Regions from separate parts of the Streptomyces sp. NPDC042102 genome, predicted to be linked through region 1. Evidence: riboswitches for the same ligand, from Rfam matches in the RefSeq annotation. Region 1 holds a riboswitch; each other region holds the start of a gene.
What was found. Region 1 has a riboswitch for cyclic di-AMP ahead of ACZ6KO_RS03180 (M23 family metallopeptidase). Riboswitches for the same ligand answer to the same signal wherever they lie in the genome.

Region 1 (5,066 bases):
GCCAGCGCCTTGATCGTCGGCAGGTCGAGGTGGTCGTAGTGGTCGTGCGAGATCACCACCACGTCCACCGGGCCCAGTGCGGCCAGCGGCACCGGTACGGGGTGCAGTCGCTTGGGGCCGGCGAAGGGGAACGGAGAGCACCGCTCTCCCCACACGGGGTCGAACAGCACGCGCCGCCCGTCGATCTCGGCGAGCACGCTGGAGTGCCCCATCCACGTCAGCCGCAGCCCTGTGACCGGCGGCTTCGCCAGGTCGGCCAGCGTCGTCGGGTGCACCGGAACGGACGCGGCGGGGCCGCGGCGCTGCCGCTGCTCCTTGTGGAAGTAGATCTTGGCGAACTCCCGCATGGAGCCGGAGGGCCTGGTCCGGGCCCCGACCGGGTTCTGGAAGACGCCGTCGGCGAAGTTCGGCGAGCGGCGGATCCGCTCCATGCGCGCGCCGGACGGGTCCGCGCCGAAGGCTTCGGGCCGCAGGTCGCGCAGCCGAGGACGCAAGGGACGGGAGCCGGTCAAGGCGCCTCCTGGGAGGGGAATGGGACAAGGAATGGGACAGGGGGGATCCTGCTCTCTTCGACGTTCCCAACGCACACCGGCCCGGAAGGATTCCGGTTCCGGGCCGGGGCCCGGTCCCGGACCGGGCGGCGCCCCGCCCCGCGCCCGGCGCTACAGCGGCAGCAGGTCCGGCCGCTTGGCCTCCACGTGGTCCCCGGAGGACTCCCCGCGCAGCCGCCGCCCGATCCACGGCACCAGGTACTCGCGCGCCCACTGGATGTTGTCGCGGGTGACCTCGGCGGATCCGCGCGGCTGCTGCGGCGGCCACGGCTGGTCCGGGTCGGCCGGTACCTCGATCCCGAGCACCTGGGCCGCGCGCAGCGCCACCCGGGTGTGCCCCTCCGGGGAGAGGTGCAGCCGGTCGTCGTCCCAGGCCCGCCGGTCCTGTACGGACTTCAGCGACCAGAGGTCGAGCACCGGGCAGTCGTAGCGGTCGGCGATGGCCCGCACGTGCGCGGAGTACGTCGCGACCTTGCCCCGCAGGTGCTTGAGGACCGGCACCCCGCGGGTGTCGAAACCGGTGGTGATCATGACCTGGCCGACGGCTCCGGTGAGGTCGGCCACGGCCGCCTCGAACCGCTCCGCCACGTCGTCGGGGTCGCTGCCGGGCCGGATGATGTCGTTCCCGCCGGCGCAGAAGGTGACGAGGTCCGGCGCGAGCTCCTTGGCCCGCGACACCTGCTCGGCCACGATCTGGTCGAGCAGGCGTCCGCGTACGGCGAGGTTCGCGTACCGGAAGTCGTGCTCGTCGCGCCGGTCGGCCAGCAGTACGGCGAGCCGGTCGGCCCAGCCGACGTAGATTCCCCCGGGTCCCGGGTCCCCCACACCCTCGGTGAAGCTGTCCCCGATCGCCGCGTACGAGCCGATGGTGTCGATGCTGCCGATGGTCCGTCGTGTCGAGTTGTTCATCGTTGTCGTCGCTGCCACGGGACCACATCCTTCACCTCAAGACGTGACCTACGCCACCGTAGGAAGGGGTTGACGGACCGTGATCTATACCACCCGGTCAGGGAGGAATAACAAGGCGTGAGGCCAGGACCCCCCTCGGGCCCTGGCCTCACACGTTTCCCGGAGCCGCCCCCGGAGGGCGGCCGCCGCTGCCGTCAGATGCTCACGCCGTGGGAGCGGAGGTAGGCGAGCGGGTCGACGTCCGAGCCGTAGCTCGGGCCGGTGCGGATCTCGAAGTGCAGGTGCGGGCCGGTGGAGTTGCCGGTCGAACCGGACAGGCCGAGCTGCTGGCCGGCGGTGACGCTCTGGCCGACCGAGACCGACAGCTGCGACAGGTGGGCGTACTGCGAGTAGTGGCCGTCGGCGTGCTTGACGACGACCTCGTTGCCGTACGAGCCGCCCCAGCCGGCGGACACGACGGTGCCCGCGCTGACCGCCTTGACGGAGGTGCCGGAGCGCGCGATGAAGTCGACACCGGTGTGGTAGCCGCTGGACCACATGGCCCCGGAGGCCCGGTAGGCGGTGGAGACGCCGCCGCCGACCGGGGCGACGAAGCCGGCCTTGCCCGGGGCGGCGGCGGTGCCGGAGCCCTGGGCCGGGGTCCGGTCGGCGGAACCCCGCTCGGGGGCGGGCGCGACCGGGGCGGGCGCGGCCGGTGCCGACTCCGGGGCGGACTCGACGGGCGCCGACTCGACCGGGGCCGACTCCGGAGCCGACTCGACGGGGGCCGACTCGACCGGAGCCGACTCGACGGGGGCCGCACCCCGGCCCCCGAGGGTGAGCTCCAGGCCCGGGTGGATCAGCGACGGGTCGGTGCCGACGGCGTCGCGGTTGTCGGCGTAGAGCCGCTCCCAGCCGCCGGAGAGGCCGCGGTTCTCGGCGATGCGCGAGAGGCAGTCGCCCTGGACGACGGTGTAGGTGCTGGGGGCCAGCCGGGGCGCCGCGTGCGCGGGGGCGGCCTGGAGGGCGGCCGGCACCTGCGCCGGGAGCTGGGCCGTGACCGGGGCCTGCGGGGCGGCGGCGGGAGCCCCGGCCGCGTTCGCGCCGGTGGCGCCCATCAGCGGCAGCGCGAGGGCCGCACCGCCCGTACCGGCGGCGACGAAACCGCGGGTCAGGGAGCGGGACTTCGGGCGTCGGTGCTTGCCTTTTCCGGGCATGGCGTTTTCCTCTCCGGCGCCTGCGAGGTGAGCTGTCGGGTTCGGACTGGAGCTGTCCGGCCGTATCGCTACGGCTTCACCCCGAGCCATTCGGATATCAAGATCCGATTCGGCGGGCCTACCTGGTTCCCCCGCTCCTGCCAGCACATGAATAGTCGGGTGCGGTGTCCGGATGGTGGCAGGATTCGGCGGTCCATCCGGATCGGTCGTGAACGTAATCCAGCCATGCCGCGCGAAACAAGCCACGAATTCCCCCACGGATTCCCGTTGATGAGAGTTCGACGGAATTCCGGTCACCCTCCGTCCATTCCGCCGCTTCAACGGCCAGCCGCCGCAGGGAATTCGGCCTCCGCGATCAGGCACTCACGGTCACCGTATGATCCTGCTCACGGGGGTGGGAGGCGATCTCCCTTCTCTCCCGGGCACGTTGGGGCCAAGCAGTGCAATTCGGACAACCGCGACGATACGGAGGGGACGCTCGTGACCCAGCAGATACCTCGGACCCGGCCCACGGAGCCGGAACTGACCGGCATACGCAACTTCCGCGACGTGGGCGGGCTGCCGACCACCGACGGGGGGCAGGTCGGTACGGGGCGATTGTTCCGAAGCGGACATCTCGCCCATGCCACCGAAACCGACGCAGAATTCCTCGCGTCGCTCGGCCTCCACACCGTCTTCGATTTCCGCAACGCGGCCGACCACGCCCTCGAGGGGCCCGACGTGGAACTTCCGGGTGTACGGAATGTGAACATTCCCCTCTCCGACCCGGCGGACGGCAAGGAGTTCTGGAAGATGGTGCGCGACGGCGACCTCGGCCAGCTGCGCGATCTGCTCGGCGAGGGCCGGGCGGCCGACCGGATGACGCGGTCGTACCGCGAGATCATCACCCGGCGCACCGCCGAGCACAGCCGCGTCCTGCACGCCCTCGCCGAGGACAGCGTGCCCGCCCTCATGCACTGCGCGGCCGGCAAGGACCGGGCCGGGCTCTCGGTCGCCGTCACCCTCCTCGCGGTGGGCGTCGAGCGCGACGCGATCGTGGCGGACTACCTGGAGTCGAACGCCCCGCACCGCCGCTACCGGGTACGCCGTGGCAGCGAGGCGCCCGAGGCGCGCTCGCCCGAGGTGATGGAGCTGCTGGCCCCGCTCTTCGACGCCCGCGCCGAGTACCTGACCGAGGCCTTCGACGCCATCGAGGAGACCTGGGGCGGCGTGCCGGCCTACCTGGGCGAGGGCCTCGGGCTCGCCCCCGAGACCCTCGCCCGGCTGCGCGAGAAGCTCCTCGTCTGACGCTCACGGCCCGCGCGGGAGGCAGCGCTCACGACCCGCGCGGGAGGCAGCGCCGTCACCGCTGTGCGTCAGTCAGCGCTGTGCGGCGGCCTGCTTCACCAGCGTCCGGCCGAAGTCCCACATCAGCGAGCCCCCGCCGTGCGCGTCGTCCATGACCGCCCGGAAGGCGGTCACGAAGCGGTCCACGTCGGCCTCGTCCACGACGAGCGGCGGGATCAGCTTGATGACCTCCAGATGATCTCCGGAGACCTGGGTCAGGATCCGGTGCTTCTGCAGCAGCGGCACCACGACCATCTGCGCGAACAGCCCCTTGCGGGCCGCCTGGAGCATCGTCCAGCGGCTGCGCAGGCCCAGCGAGGAGGGCCGGCCGAACTCGATGCCGATCATCAGGCCGCGCCCGCGCACCTCGTGCAGCAGCTCGTACTCGGGCACGAGCGCCGCGAGCCGCCCGCGCAAGGAGTCGCCCACCTCCCGGGCGCGGGCGACGAGCGACTCGTTCTCCATCACCGACAGCACCGCGAGTCCGGCCGCCATCGCCTGTGCGTTGGAGCCGAAACTCGCCGAGTGGACCAGCACCCGGTCCATGGACGAGTAGACCTTCTTGAAGATCCAGTCCTTGCCCAGGGTGGCGCCCACGGGGACGTAGCCGCCGGAGAGCGCCTTGGCCACGCACACCAGATCCGGCTCCACGCCCGGTTCGTTCTGGTAGGCGTAGAAATCGCCGGTACGCCCCAGTCCGGTCTGCACCTCGTCGGCGATGAGCAGGGCCTTGTGCCGGTGCAGCAGGTCCTGCGCCGCGCGCAGGAAGCCGGGCGGGGCCGCGTGCACGCCCTTGCCCTGGACGGGCTCGACCACGAAGGCCGCCACGTCGCCGCGCCGCAGCTCGCGCTCCAGCGCCGCCAGATCGCCGAGCGCGATCCGGGTGTCGGGCAGCAGCGGGGCGAAGCCGTCGCGGAAGCCGCCCTCGCCGTTGACGGAGAGGGCGCCGGTGGTCAGCCCGTGGAAGGCGTGGTCGCAGTAGAGGACCCTGGGGCGACCGGTGGCGCAGCGGGCGAACTTCAGGGCGGTCTCGACGGCCTCGGTGCCGCTGTTGCCGAAGAAGACCCGGTCCAGGTGCGGGCTG
Region 2 (5,066 bases), 640 kb from region 1:
GTTCGAGGAGGGCGGAGGCGACGCCGCGGCCCTGGTGGGCGTCCTGGACGAGGAAGGCGACCTCGGCCTCGTCGGCTGGGGCGGTGGCGGGGCGGCCGTCGGCGCCGATCCGGTCGTAGCGGACGGTGGCGATGAACTCGCCGCCGACGGTGGCGGCGAGGCCGACGCGGTCGACGTAGTCGTGGTGCGTGAAGCGGTGTACGTCGCGGTCGGACAGCCGGGGGTGGGGGGCGAAGAACCGGTAGTACTTGGACTCGTCGGAGACCTGCTCGTAGAAGCTGACCAGGCGGCCCGCGTCCTCGGGCGTGATGGGGCGGATACGGGCGGTGCCGCCGTCGCGCAGCACGACGTCCGCTTCCCAGTGGGCCGGGTACGAGGGGTCCGACGCGGTGGTCATGGGGCACACCCTAAGGCCGGACGGGCCGGATCTGCTCCCGCGCGGCGCGTACGACAAAGAGGAACAAACGGGTGCAAGCTGGGGAAGGCCGAACGGCGGGACGTCCGGGCCGAAGGCCGGTCGGAGCATTCCGGGCGCCGTGAGAGACTGGTCTAGACAACCGCTGAAACCTGAAGGGCATCACCATGGCAGAGCGCCGCGTCAACGTCGGCTGGGCCGAGGGCCTGCACGCTCGTCCCGCCTCGATCTTCGTCCGTGCGGCCACGGCTTCCGGCGTCCCGGTGACCATCGCGAAGGCGGAGGGCAACCCGGTCAACGCCGGTTCCATGCTCGCGGTGCTGGGCCTGGGCGCCCAGGGCGGCGAGGAGATCGTCCTGGCTTCGGACGCCGAGGGCGCGGAGATCGCGCTCGACCGCCTCGCGAAGCTGGTCGCCGAGGGCCTCGAGGAGCTCCCCGAGACCGTCTGACCCTTCGGGTTCGGCCCGTGTACGCGTGCGGCGGAGCCGCGGCGCCCGGAATACCGGTGCCGCGGCTCCGCCGTTTCGCTTTCCCGGCCCGGCCGGCTTCTCCCGGCTTTCTCCGGGCGCGGCAGGAATTCCTGGAATTCGCGCGGGCGTAGCGGCGTATATCGATCCCGGCCGCGGCACCCGCGATATCCGTCCTTTGTATACGGCCTTTGTTAAAGGCGGCCGCTCGCCGTGTTGACGGGATGTTGCGGAGTCCTCACACGCAGCCGGTGGGCCGCGGCCGCCCGGTCCGCGTGCAGGGCGGTCAGCGCCCGCGCCCGCTCGGCGTCGCCACGGGCCACCGCGTCCACGATCGCACCGTGCTCCGCCCAGGACTCCGCGGGCCGCGCGGGCGGCTCCACGGCGTACATCCAGGCGACCTTGTGGCGCAGCTGGGTGAGCAGGGCGATGAGCCCGGGGCTGCCGGAGGCCTGGACGAGCGTCTCGTGGAACCAGCCGCCCAGGGACCGCAGATCCTCCCCCTGGCCGCGCCTGGCCCGCTCCTGGCCGAGCCGGACCAGCCCGCGCAGCACCTTGAGGTGGGCCTCGGTGCGCCGCCGGGCGGCGCGGGAGGCCGCCAGCGGCTCCAGCAGCATCCGGACCTCCAGGAAGTCCGCCGCCTCCTGCTCGGTCGGCTCCGCGACACAGGCGCCGGCGTGCCGCCGGGTGGTGACGAAGCCCTCGGACTGCAGGGTGCGCAGCGCCTCGCGGACCGGGACGCGGGAGACGCCGTACCGGCGGGCGAGCAGGTCCTCGGTGAGTCTGCCGCCGGGCTCGAATACACCGGAGACGATGTCGTCACGGATTGCGGTGCAGACCGCGTGCGCGGGAATACGCAATGCCGGACCTCCGCCCTGAGCCAACGTCATGACTGCGACTCTATGACAATGCGCCGCAGTTTCCGAGCGCGGAAGGAAAATACGGCGCAATAAGCGACGGAAATCGGAAAGGGTGGCGGCGGGCCGGCTTGCGCGACGGGGGTGGCGCGGCGCGCGCGGCGCACGCAACGCGAAGACCCCGGCTCGGGGAGCCGGGGTCTACGAGGAAGCGGTGGGCCGCCGCGCGGCCGCAGGATCAGACGCGGACGCCGTGCGAGCGCAGGTAGGCGACCGGGTCGATGTCCGAGCCGTAGCCGGAGCCGGTGCGGGCCTCGAAGTGCAGGTGCGGGCCACTGGAGTTGCCGGTGGAGCCGGACAGGCCGATCTGCTGGCCCGGGGTGACCTGCTGGCCGGCCGAGACGCTCAGCGAGGACAGGTGGGCGTACTGGGTGTAGGTGCCGTCGTTGTGCTTGATGACGACGTTGTTGCCGTACGCGCCGCCGTAGCCGGCCTCGACGATGACGCCGGCGCCGACCGCGCGGACGGAGGTGCCGGAGGCCGCGTGGAAGTCGATGCCGGTGTGGCTGCCGGAGGACCACATGCCGCCGCCGGCCCCGTAGCTGGTGCTGACGTAGGAGTCGTCCAGCGGCGAGACGAAGGTGTTGAGGCGCTTGCGCTCCTCCTCGCGGGCCGCGCGCTCCTTGGCCTCGCGCTCGGCCTTCGCCTTGGCCTCGGCCAGGCGCTTGGCCTCGGCGGCCTTCTGCTTCGCGTCGGCCTCGGCCTGCGCCTTGGCGGCGGCGACCTCGGCGGCGTGCTGCTGGGAGGCGGCCTGGGTCTCGAGGTCGCCCGCGAGCTCGTCCGCGACGACCACGTTGTTCAGGCCGGTGTCCTGCGGGGCGGAGGAGTTGTTGTCCGCGGCGAAGGCCGGGGCGGCCAGCGTGCCGACGACGCCCGTCGTGGCGAGGGCGGCGATCCCGGCGATGCCTGCGGTCTTGCGGCTCAGACGGCTACCACCACGGTGCTTACCGGTGGCACGGCTGGTGCTGCTGCCAAACGCCATGAAAAGGCTGGTCCTTTCCTTCCTTCTCGCCTACCGGGTTAGCTGACGGGTTCGGAGCAGGAAGGTCTCCTACGGGCCCCCTCTGACGAGGCGGTCCGATTCACCCCAGGGACTGATGTGGGTCCCCGGCTCCCCAGGCTCGCGCCTGACGGGGACTCGGCGATCGCTGCCCGGTGCCGCGGGTGCGGCGGACACAACTGACGGACAGCACGCCCGACGCTAGGCGGATCATCAGCCGATCGCCAAACAGACGAGCGCTTTTGTTGCGTACGCCACATCACATACGAGCAACCTCACCACCAACCGGACATTGAGCGCACAAGGGGCCCCGGCGGACAACCCGCCGGGGCCCCTTGGTGATACGGCGTCAGCCGCCGCGTCGGACACCGCGTCAGTTGGAGACGACGGTGACCTCACCGATGCCGAGCGCGCGCACCGGCTCCTCGATCTGCGAGGCGTCCCCCACCAGGACCGTCACCAGCCGGTCCGCCGGGAAGGCGCTGACCACCGCGGAGGTCGCCTCCACGGTGCCGGTCTCGGCCAGCCGGGCGTACAACTGCGCCTGGTAGTCGTCGGGGAGCTGCTGCTCGACCTGGTCGGCGAGGGTGGCGGCGACCGAGGCGGCCGTCTCGAACTTCAGCGGGGCCACGCCCACCAGGTTCTGCACCGCCACGTCCCGCTCGGCGTCGGTCAGGCCGCCCTCCGCGAGGGTGCGCAGCACCTTCCACAGGTCGTCCAGCGCCGGGCCGGTGTTGGGGGTGTCCACGGAGCCGCTGATGGCCAGCATGGACGCGCCCGTGGCGCCGCCGGGCGAGGACGGCGCGGTGGAGCGCAGCACCTGGCCGAAGGAGCGCACGCCGTAGGTGTAGCCCTTCTCCTCGCGCAGCACCTTGTCCAGGCGGGAGGTGAGCGTGCCGCCCAGGCAGTACGTGCCGAGCAGCTGGGCCGCCCAGACGCGGTCGTGCCGGTCCGGCCCGATCCGGCCGATCAGCAGCTGCGTCTGGACCGCGCCGGGGCGGTCCACGATGACCACGCGGCCGGTGTCGTCGGCGGAGATCTGCGGGACCGGGCGGGCGGCGGCGGTGCCGCCGGTCCAGCCGCCCAGGGTGTCCGCGAGGACGGCGTCCAGGTCGGTGCCGGCGTAGTCGCCGACGATGACGGCGGTGGCCGTGGCGGGGCGGACGTGGGCCTCGTAGAAGGCGCGGACGGCCGCGGCGTCGATCCGGGCGACCGTCTCCTCGGTGCCCTGGCGCGGACGGGACATCCGCAGGGAGGCCGGGAAGAGCTCCTTGGAGAGCTGCTTGGCGGCGCGGCGCTGCGGGTTGGCCAGCTCGTGCGGGATCTCGTCGAGGCGGTTGCGCACCAGGCGGTCCACCTCGCTGTCGGCGAAGGCGGGCGCGCGCAGCGCCTCGGCGAGCAGGCCGAGCGCCTTGGGCAGCCGGGAGGCCGGGACCTCCAGGGAGACCCGGACGCCCGGGTGGTCGGCGTGCGCGTCGAGGGTGGCGCCGCAGCGCTCCAGCTCTGCGGCGAACTCCTCGGCGGAGTGCTTGTCGGTGCCCTCGGACAGCGCGCGGGCCATGATCGTGGCCACGCCGTCCAGGCCCTCGGGCTCGGCGTCCAGCGGGGCGTCGAGCATGATCTCGACGGCCACCACCTGCTGGCCGGGCCGGTGGCAGCGCAGCACGGTCAGGCCGTTGTCCAGCGCGCCGCGCTCGGGCGCGGGGAAGGCCCACGGCCTGGCCTCGCCTGCGGCGGGCTGCGGGTGGAAGGTCATCGTCACTGCGGGCTCGGCGGTCACTGCTGCGCCCCCTCGTTCTCGTCGTTCTCGTCGGCCGCGGCGTCCTCGGCGTCTTCGGCCGCCAGCGGCTCGTACACCAGCACCGCGCGGTTGTCGGGGCGCAGCCGGGCGGCGGCCACGGCCTGCACCTCCTCGGCGGTGATGTCCAGGACCCGCTGGACGGCGGTCAGCGCCAGCTGCGGGTCACCGAACAGCACCGCGAACCGGCACAGTTCGTCGGCGCGGCCGGCCACCGTGCTCAGCCGGTCCAGCCACTCGCGCTCCAGCTGCGCCTGGGCGCGCTCCATCTCCTCGGCCGTCGGGCCCTCGGCGGCGAACCGCGCGAGCTCCTCGTCCACGGCCGCCTCGATGGCGGGCACCTCGATGCCGCCCGAGGTCTTCACGTCCAGCCAGCCCAGGGAGGGCGCGCCGGCCAGCCGCAGCATGCCGAAGCCCGCCGCGACGGCGCTCTGGTCGCGGCGGACCAGCCGGTTGTGCAGGCGGGAGG
Region 3 (5,066 bases), on a different contig from region 1:
GGGGTGTAGCCGGCCTGCTTGATGGCCTCGACGATGAGGTCGAGCGCAGCGCGGTTGGACTCCAGGTTCGGGGCGAAGCCGCCCTCGTCGCCCAGGCCGGTGGACAGGCCCTTGGTGTGCAGGACCTTCTTGAGGGTGTGGTAGACCTCGGCGCCCCAACGCAGGGCTTCGGAGAAGGACTCGGCGCCGATCGGCGCGATCATGAACTCCTGGATGTCCACGTTGGAGTCGGCGTGCGACCCACCGTTGAGGATGTTCATCATCGGAACGGGCAGCAGGTGCGCGTTCGGGCCGCCGAGGTAGCGGAAGAGCGGGAGGTCCGAGGCCTCGGACGCGGCGTGCGCGACGGCGAGGGAGACGCCGAGGATGGCGTTGGCGCCGAGGGAGCCCTTGTTGTCGGTGGCGTCCAGGTCGAACATGGCCTGGTCGATCAGGCGCTGCTCGGTGGCGTCGTAGCCGACGAGCTCGGGGCCGATCTGCTCGATGACCGCGAGGACGGCCTTCTCGACGCCCTTGCCCATGTAGCGGTTCGGGTCGCCGTCGCGGAGCTCAATGGCCTCGAAGGCACCGGTGGAGGCGCCGGACGGAACGGCAGCACGGCCGGTGCTGCCGTCGTCGAGGCCCACCTCGACCTCGACCGTGGGGTTGCCTCGGGAGTCCAGGATTTCCCGGGCTACGACGACGTCGATGGACGGCACGAGCATCTCCTTCTGGGATGTGACGCTGGGTGTGCGGGGGCGGGGGCCGTGGGACGGCCCTGCCGCACTAGAGCCTAACCGGATCCGGGCAGTCGGCCCGCCGACCGCCCGCCCCCTGGGACGAAAAAGGGTCCGAATACCCGTGTTCCGCCACATAAGACCCATGATCAACAGGCGTTCCGTCCGGAAACACGCCGCCGCCCGGCGCGTGAGGGGAGACGCGCCGGGCGGCGGGGAGATACGCGTGTGGCGAACGTTTCGCGGTCAGGACCGCGAGTGTTGCACCGTGGTTCAGCCGATCTTCAGCTTCTGGCCGGGGAAGATCAGGTCCGCGTCCTTGACGATGTCCTTGTTCAGCTCGAACAGCTGCTGCCAGCCGCCCTTGACGCCGTGGGCCTCGGCGATGGTGCTGAGGGTGTCGCCGGCCTTGACCTCGTAGGAGCCGTTGCCGGTCAGCGGGGCCGGGGCGGGCTTGGAGGCCGGCGCCGGGGTGGCCGCGCGCTCGGAGCGGGTGACCGGGGCCTCGGAGCGCGGGGTCTCCTTCTTCGGCGCCGCGGCCTTCGTCTCCGTCTTCTTGGTCTCGGTCTTCTTGGTCTCGGTCTTCGGCTTGGTGGTCGGCGTCTGGGTGCCGCCGCCGTTGTAGGCCGCGCTGGTCAGGCCCTTGCCGCAGTGCGGCCAGGCGCCCTTGCCCTGGCCCTTGAGGACCTTCTCGGCGATGGCTATCTGCTGCGCCTTGGTGGCCTGGTTGGCCTGCGGGGCGTACGCCTTGCCGCCGAAGCCGGCCCAGGTGGAGGCGGAGAACTGCAGGCCGCCGTAGTAGCCGTTGCCGGTGTTGATGGACCAGTTGCCGCCGGACTCGCACGCGGCGACGGCGTCCCACTGCGAGGCGGTGGCGGCGTTCGCGGTGCCCGCGGCCATCAGCGGGGCGGCGATCGCGGCACCGGTGACACCGGCGAGCGTGACGATGCGGGTCGCCTTGGAGGCGCGGCGGTGCTTGCCCTTGCCGGAAAGCAGCATGGAACTTCTCCTCACCGACGCCTGCGAGGTGAGCTGTCGGGTTCGGGCGAGTGAGTTGCCCGGCCGCGCGACCTAGCGCGCGGCTTAACCCCTAGCCGTTCCCGTGACCATCTCTCAATGGCCGGTCCCGGCACCTACCTTGGGTCCCCCGCTCCTGCCTTCGGCGCTTGACGCGACGACTGTTCCCTCCGTCCGCCGGCAGGATTCGGCGATGCGGTCGAAGGGGCCCGCGGTGGCGAGCGATTCAGAAGGTAGACAGGTCTCCGCCCGATGTTCAACGAGCGTATTCGCCGGAAACCGCCCCTACTTGCACTCCTGAAAAGGATGTTTGCGCAGGTGAGGGGCGGGTTTGCGGCATTCCACAAACGAGACACGCCAGTTGACCGGAAGAGACGCATGTCTCACTTACACGAAACGGACATTGGGGCGTTTCCACCCGCCCGAAGTGCCCCTATTTCGGGGTTACATCCAGATTCTGTCCGGGCTTGATCAGGTCCGCGTCCTTGCCGATGACCTGCTCGTTGGCCTTGTAAAGGGCGTTCCAGCCGCCCTTGAGGCCGTTGGCGTCCGCGATGTCCGCCAGGTTGTCACCCGGCTTCACCGTGTACGTCGGTTCCGGCGCGGGTCCGGGGGCGGCCGGACTCTCGGCGGCCGGGGCGCCGCGGTGGCGTCCGGTGCCCCCGGCGGAGTCCGGCGTCGGCGCGTTGCCCGGCGCGGTCGTGCCGCTCGCCGGGGCGGTGGGGTCGACCGGGGTGCCCGGGGTGGCCGGGGCGGTGGGGACGGCCGGGACCGTCGGGGCGGCCGGGTCGGTGGAGACGCCGGGGGTGCCGGGAGTCCCGGGGGTGCCCGGAGTCCCAGGGGTTCCCGGAGTCCCGGGGGTGCCCGGGGTGGCGGGCGGCGTCACCGGAGGCAGCTCCGAGGGCGACGAGGTCACGTCCGGGGCGGGCATGACGGGCAGTCCGGGCATTCCGGGCGCCGTGGGCAGCAGCGGCTCGTTGACCGGCGGGGTGGTCGCCGGGACCGAGGGGCCGGCCGAGTGGCCGGGGATCCGCGGGACGTCGCCGGATCCCTCGGAGGGGCGCAGCGGGGTCGGGTCGACCGAGCGGGCGGCGCCGGGCTCGCCGGGGTCCACATCGGCGGCCGGGCCGTGCTGGACCAGGCCCGCCTTCTGCGCGCACACCGGCCACGCCTGGGGGCCCTGGGAGGCCAGCACCCGCTCGGCGATGGCTATCTGCTGGGAGCGGCTGGCGAGGTCGGGGCGCTCGGCGTAGGCCAGCCCGCCCGCGTTCTTCCACTGCTCCAGCGTGAACTGCAGGCCGCCGTACGCTTCGCTGCCGAAGTTGGCGCTCCACGTGCCGCCGCTCTCGCACTCGGCGACCTTGTCCCACGTGGTGGTCTCCGCAGCGGTCGCGCTGGTGGCCGCCAGCAGCGGCAGGGCGAGCGCGGAGCCCGTGACCCCGGCGGTGACGACGATGGCGGGAGCCTGACGGGGGCGCCGATGACGGCCGTTCCCGGAACGCATGAGGGTGGACCTTTCGCGTGACGGCAAAACACACCCGGTGAGGGGTGACGTGGAACCTAGCGCTCCTCGAACGCTTGTCACAAGTCGATGCAGCGCAGATAACGCGAAGGTCACATTGGTGACGCCAGGTCAGTTAATTGCGGGGAGTGAAGCGGACCGGAAGGGTGCGCAGGCCACGCATGATGAGCCCGCCGCGCCAGCGCAGCTCCGAAGGGTCCACGGCGAGCTCGAGATCCGGCAGACGCGTCAGCAAAGTCGCCAGCGCCGTCTGCCCCTCCAGCCGGGCCAGCGGCGCGCCCAGGCAGTAGTGGATGCCGTGGCCGTATCCGAGGTGCTGGTTGTCGGTGCGCGCGAGGTCCAGGGTGTCGGGCGCGGCGAAGCGTTCCGGGTCCCGGTCGGCGGCCGCGAGCACGACCAGGACCGGGTCGCCGGCCGCGATGTCCTGGCCGCCGAGGGTCAGCGGGCGGGTGGCGAACCGCCAGGTGGCCAGCTCCACCGGGCCGTCGTAGCGCAGCAGCTCCTCGACCCCGGTGGCGAGCAGCTCGCTCTCCCCGGCGGCGAGGGAGGCCTCGAGGCGGGCGCGCTCGCCGGGGTTCATGAAGAGGGAGTGGACGCCGTTGCCGATGAGGTTGACGGTCGTCTCGAAGCCGGCGAAGAGGAGGATGAAGGCCATGGCGGCGGCCTCGTTCTCCGTCAGGTGCTCACCGTGGTCGCTCGCCCGGATCAGACCGGAAATCAGGTCATCGCCCGGATCATCCCTTTTGCGATGGATGAGGTCGACCAGGTAGGTCCGCATCTGCTTCACGGACCGGGCGACGCCGCCGCGCGGACCGCCGCCGTGCCGGATCATCATCCCGGCCCAGTCGCGGAAGTCGTCCTGGTCCTCGCGCGGTACGCCGAGCATCTCGCAGATGGCGTAGATGGGGAGCGGGAAGGCGAACTCGTGGATGAGATCCGCTTCACCCCGGCTCGCGAAACCGTCGATGAGATGGTCCGTCAGTTCCTGCACCCGCGGGGTGAATTCGGCGACCCGGCGCGGGGTGAACGCCTTCGAGACCAGCCGCCGCAGCCGGGTGTGGTCCGGCGGGTCGATGTTGAGCAGATGGGTCATCAGCTCGGCCTTGCGCTCGCCCGGAATGCCCGTCTTGCCCTTGGCGTGCGCCGGCTCCGCGTGGTGCGCCGGATTCTTGCTCAGCCGCTGGTCGGCCAGCGCCTGGCGGGCATCGGCGTACCGGGTCACCAGCCAGGCCTCGACCCCGCTGGGCAGCTTGGTGCGGTGCACCGGGGCGTGCTCGCGCAGCCAGGCGTAGGCCGGGTACGGATCGGTGGCGAACTCCCAGTCGAAGAGGGTGGGAGCGGCGGGAACGGCGGGAGCGGGCGCGGCGGTGGGCTCGGCGGCGGGGTCATCGTGCACCGTCCGACGGTATCCCGGCCGGCCACCGGTCATCCCATATGGGCGGTTCGCCGCGGCTGTCCGTAGATCCCCCGGCGCTTGACCTGGCGTTCGGAGCCGTTCCTACTGTCGGTTTTGTGGATGTGAGGATCTTGAAGAGCAGCTTCGCGGTGGTGGAGAGAAGGGCCGAGCACGCGGTCAAGTACTTCTACTCCCACCTCTTCTGGCACCACCCCGAGCTGCGCGACCTCTTCCCGCCCGCCTTCCTCGACATGGAGCGCCAGCGGGACCGGCTCTTCGCCGCGCTCACCCACATCGTCGCCCGCCTCGACGACGAGAGCCTGCTCCCCTATCTCCACGACCTCGGCCGCGACCACCGCAAGTTCCTGGTCCGCCCCGAGCACTACGCCGCCGTCGGCGCCAGCCTGCTCGCCGC

Region 2: linked by a shared signal. The riboswitch ahead of ACZ6KO_RS00490 (M23 family metallopeptidase) and the one ahead of ACZ6KO_RS03180 (M23 family metallopeptidase) in region 1 are both predicted to bind cyclic di-AMP.
Region 3: linked by a shared signal. The riboswitch ahead of ACZ6KO_RS25300 (transglycosylase family protein) and the one ahead of ACZ6KO_RS03180 (M23 family metallopeptidase) in region 1 are both predicted to bind cyclic di-AMP.

The regions. Positions count from the first base shown of each region.
Region 1 is NZ_JBVJDL010000001.1:766,312-771,377, reverse strand. It holds gene ACZ6KO_RS03190 (MBL fold metallo-hydrolase) at 1-512, opposite strand, end outside; gene ACZ6KO_RS03185 (SGNH/GDSL hydrolase family protein) at 663-1,460, opposite strand; gene ACZ6KO_RS03180 (M23 family metallopeptidase) at 1,655-2,656, opposite strand; cyclic di-AMP (ydaO/yuaA leader) riboswitch at 2,659-2,824, opposite strand; gene ACZ6KO_RS03175 (tyrosine-protein phosphatase) at 3,137-3,943, shown strand; gene ACZ6KO_RS03170 (aspartate aminotransferase family protein) at 4,016-5,066, opposite strand, start outside.
Region 2 is NZ_JBVJDL010000001.1:123,078-128,143, reverse strand. It holds gene ACZ6KO_RS00505 (bifunctional acetate--CoA ligase family protein/GNAT family N-acetyltransferase) at 1-397, opposite strand, end outside; gene ACZ6KO_RS00500 (HPr family phosphocarrier protein) at 583-864, shown strand; gene ACZ6KO_RS00495 (GntR family transcriptional regulator) at 1,077-1,742, opposite strand; gene ACZ6KO_RS00490 (M23 family metallopeptidase) at 1,978-2,781, opposite strand; cyclic di-AMP (ydaO/yuaA leader) riboswitch at 2,795-2,953, opposite strand; gene ACZ6KO_RS00485 (M16 family metallopeptidase) at 3,173-4,555, opposite strand; gene ACZ6KO_RS00480 (M16 family metallopeptidase) at 4,576-5,066, opposite strand, start outside.
Region 3 is NZ_JBVJDL010000006.1:236,337-241,402, reverse strand. It holds gene eno (phosphopyruvate hydratase) at 1-704, opposite strand, end outside; gene ACZ6KO_RS25300 (transglycosylase family protein) at 990-1,715, opposite strand; cyclic di-AMP (ydaO/yuaA leader) riboswitch at 1,719-1,891, opposite strand; gene ACZ6KO_RS25295 (LysM peptidoglycan-binding domain-containing protein) at 2,167-3,237, opposite strand; gene ACZ6KO_RS25290 (cytochrome P450 family protein) at 3,371-4,651, opposite strand; gene ACZ6KO_RS25285 (globin domain-containing protein) at 4,774-5,066, shown strand, end outside.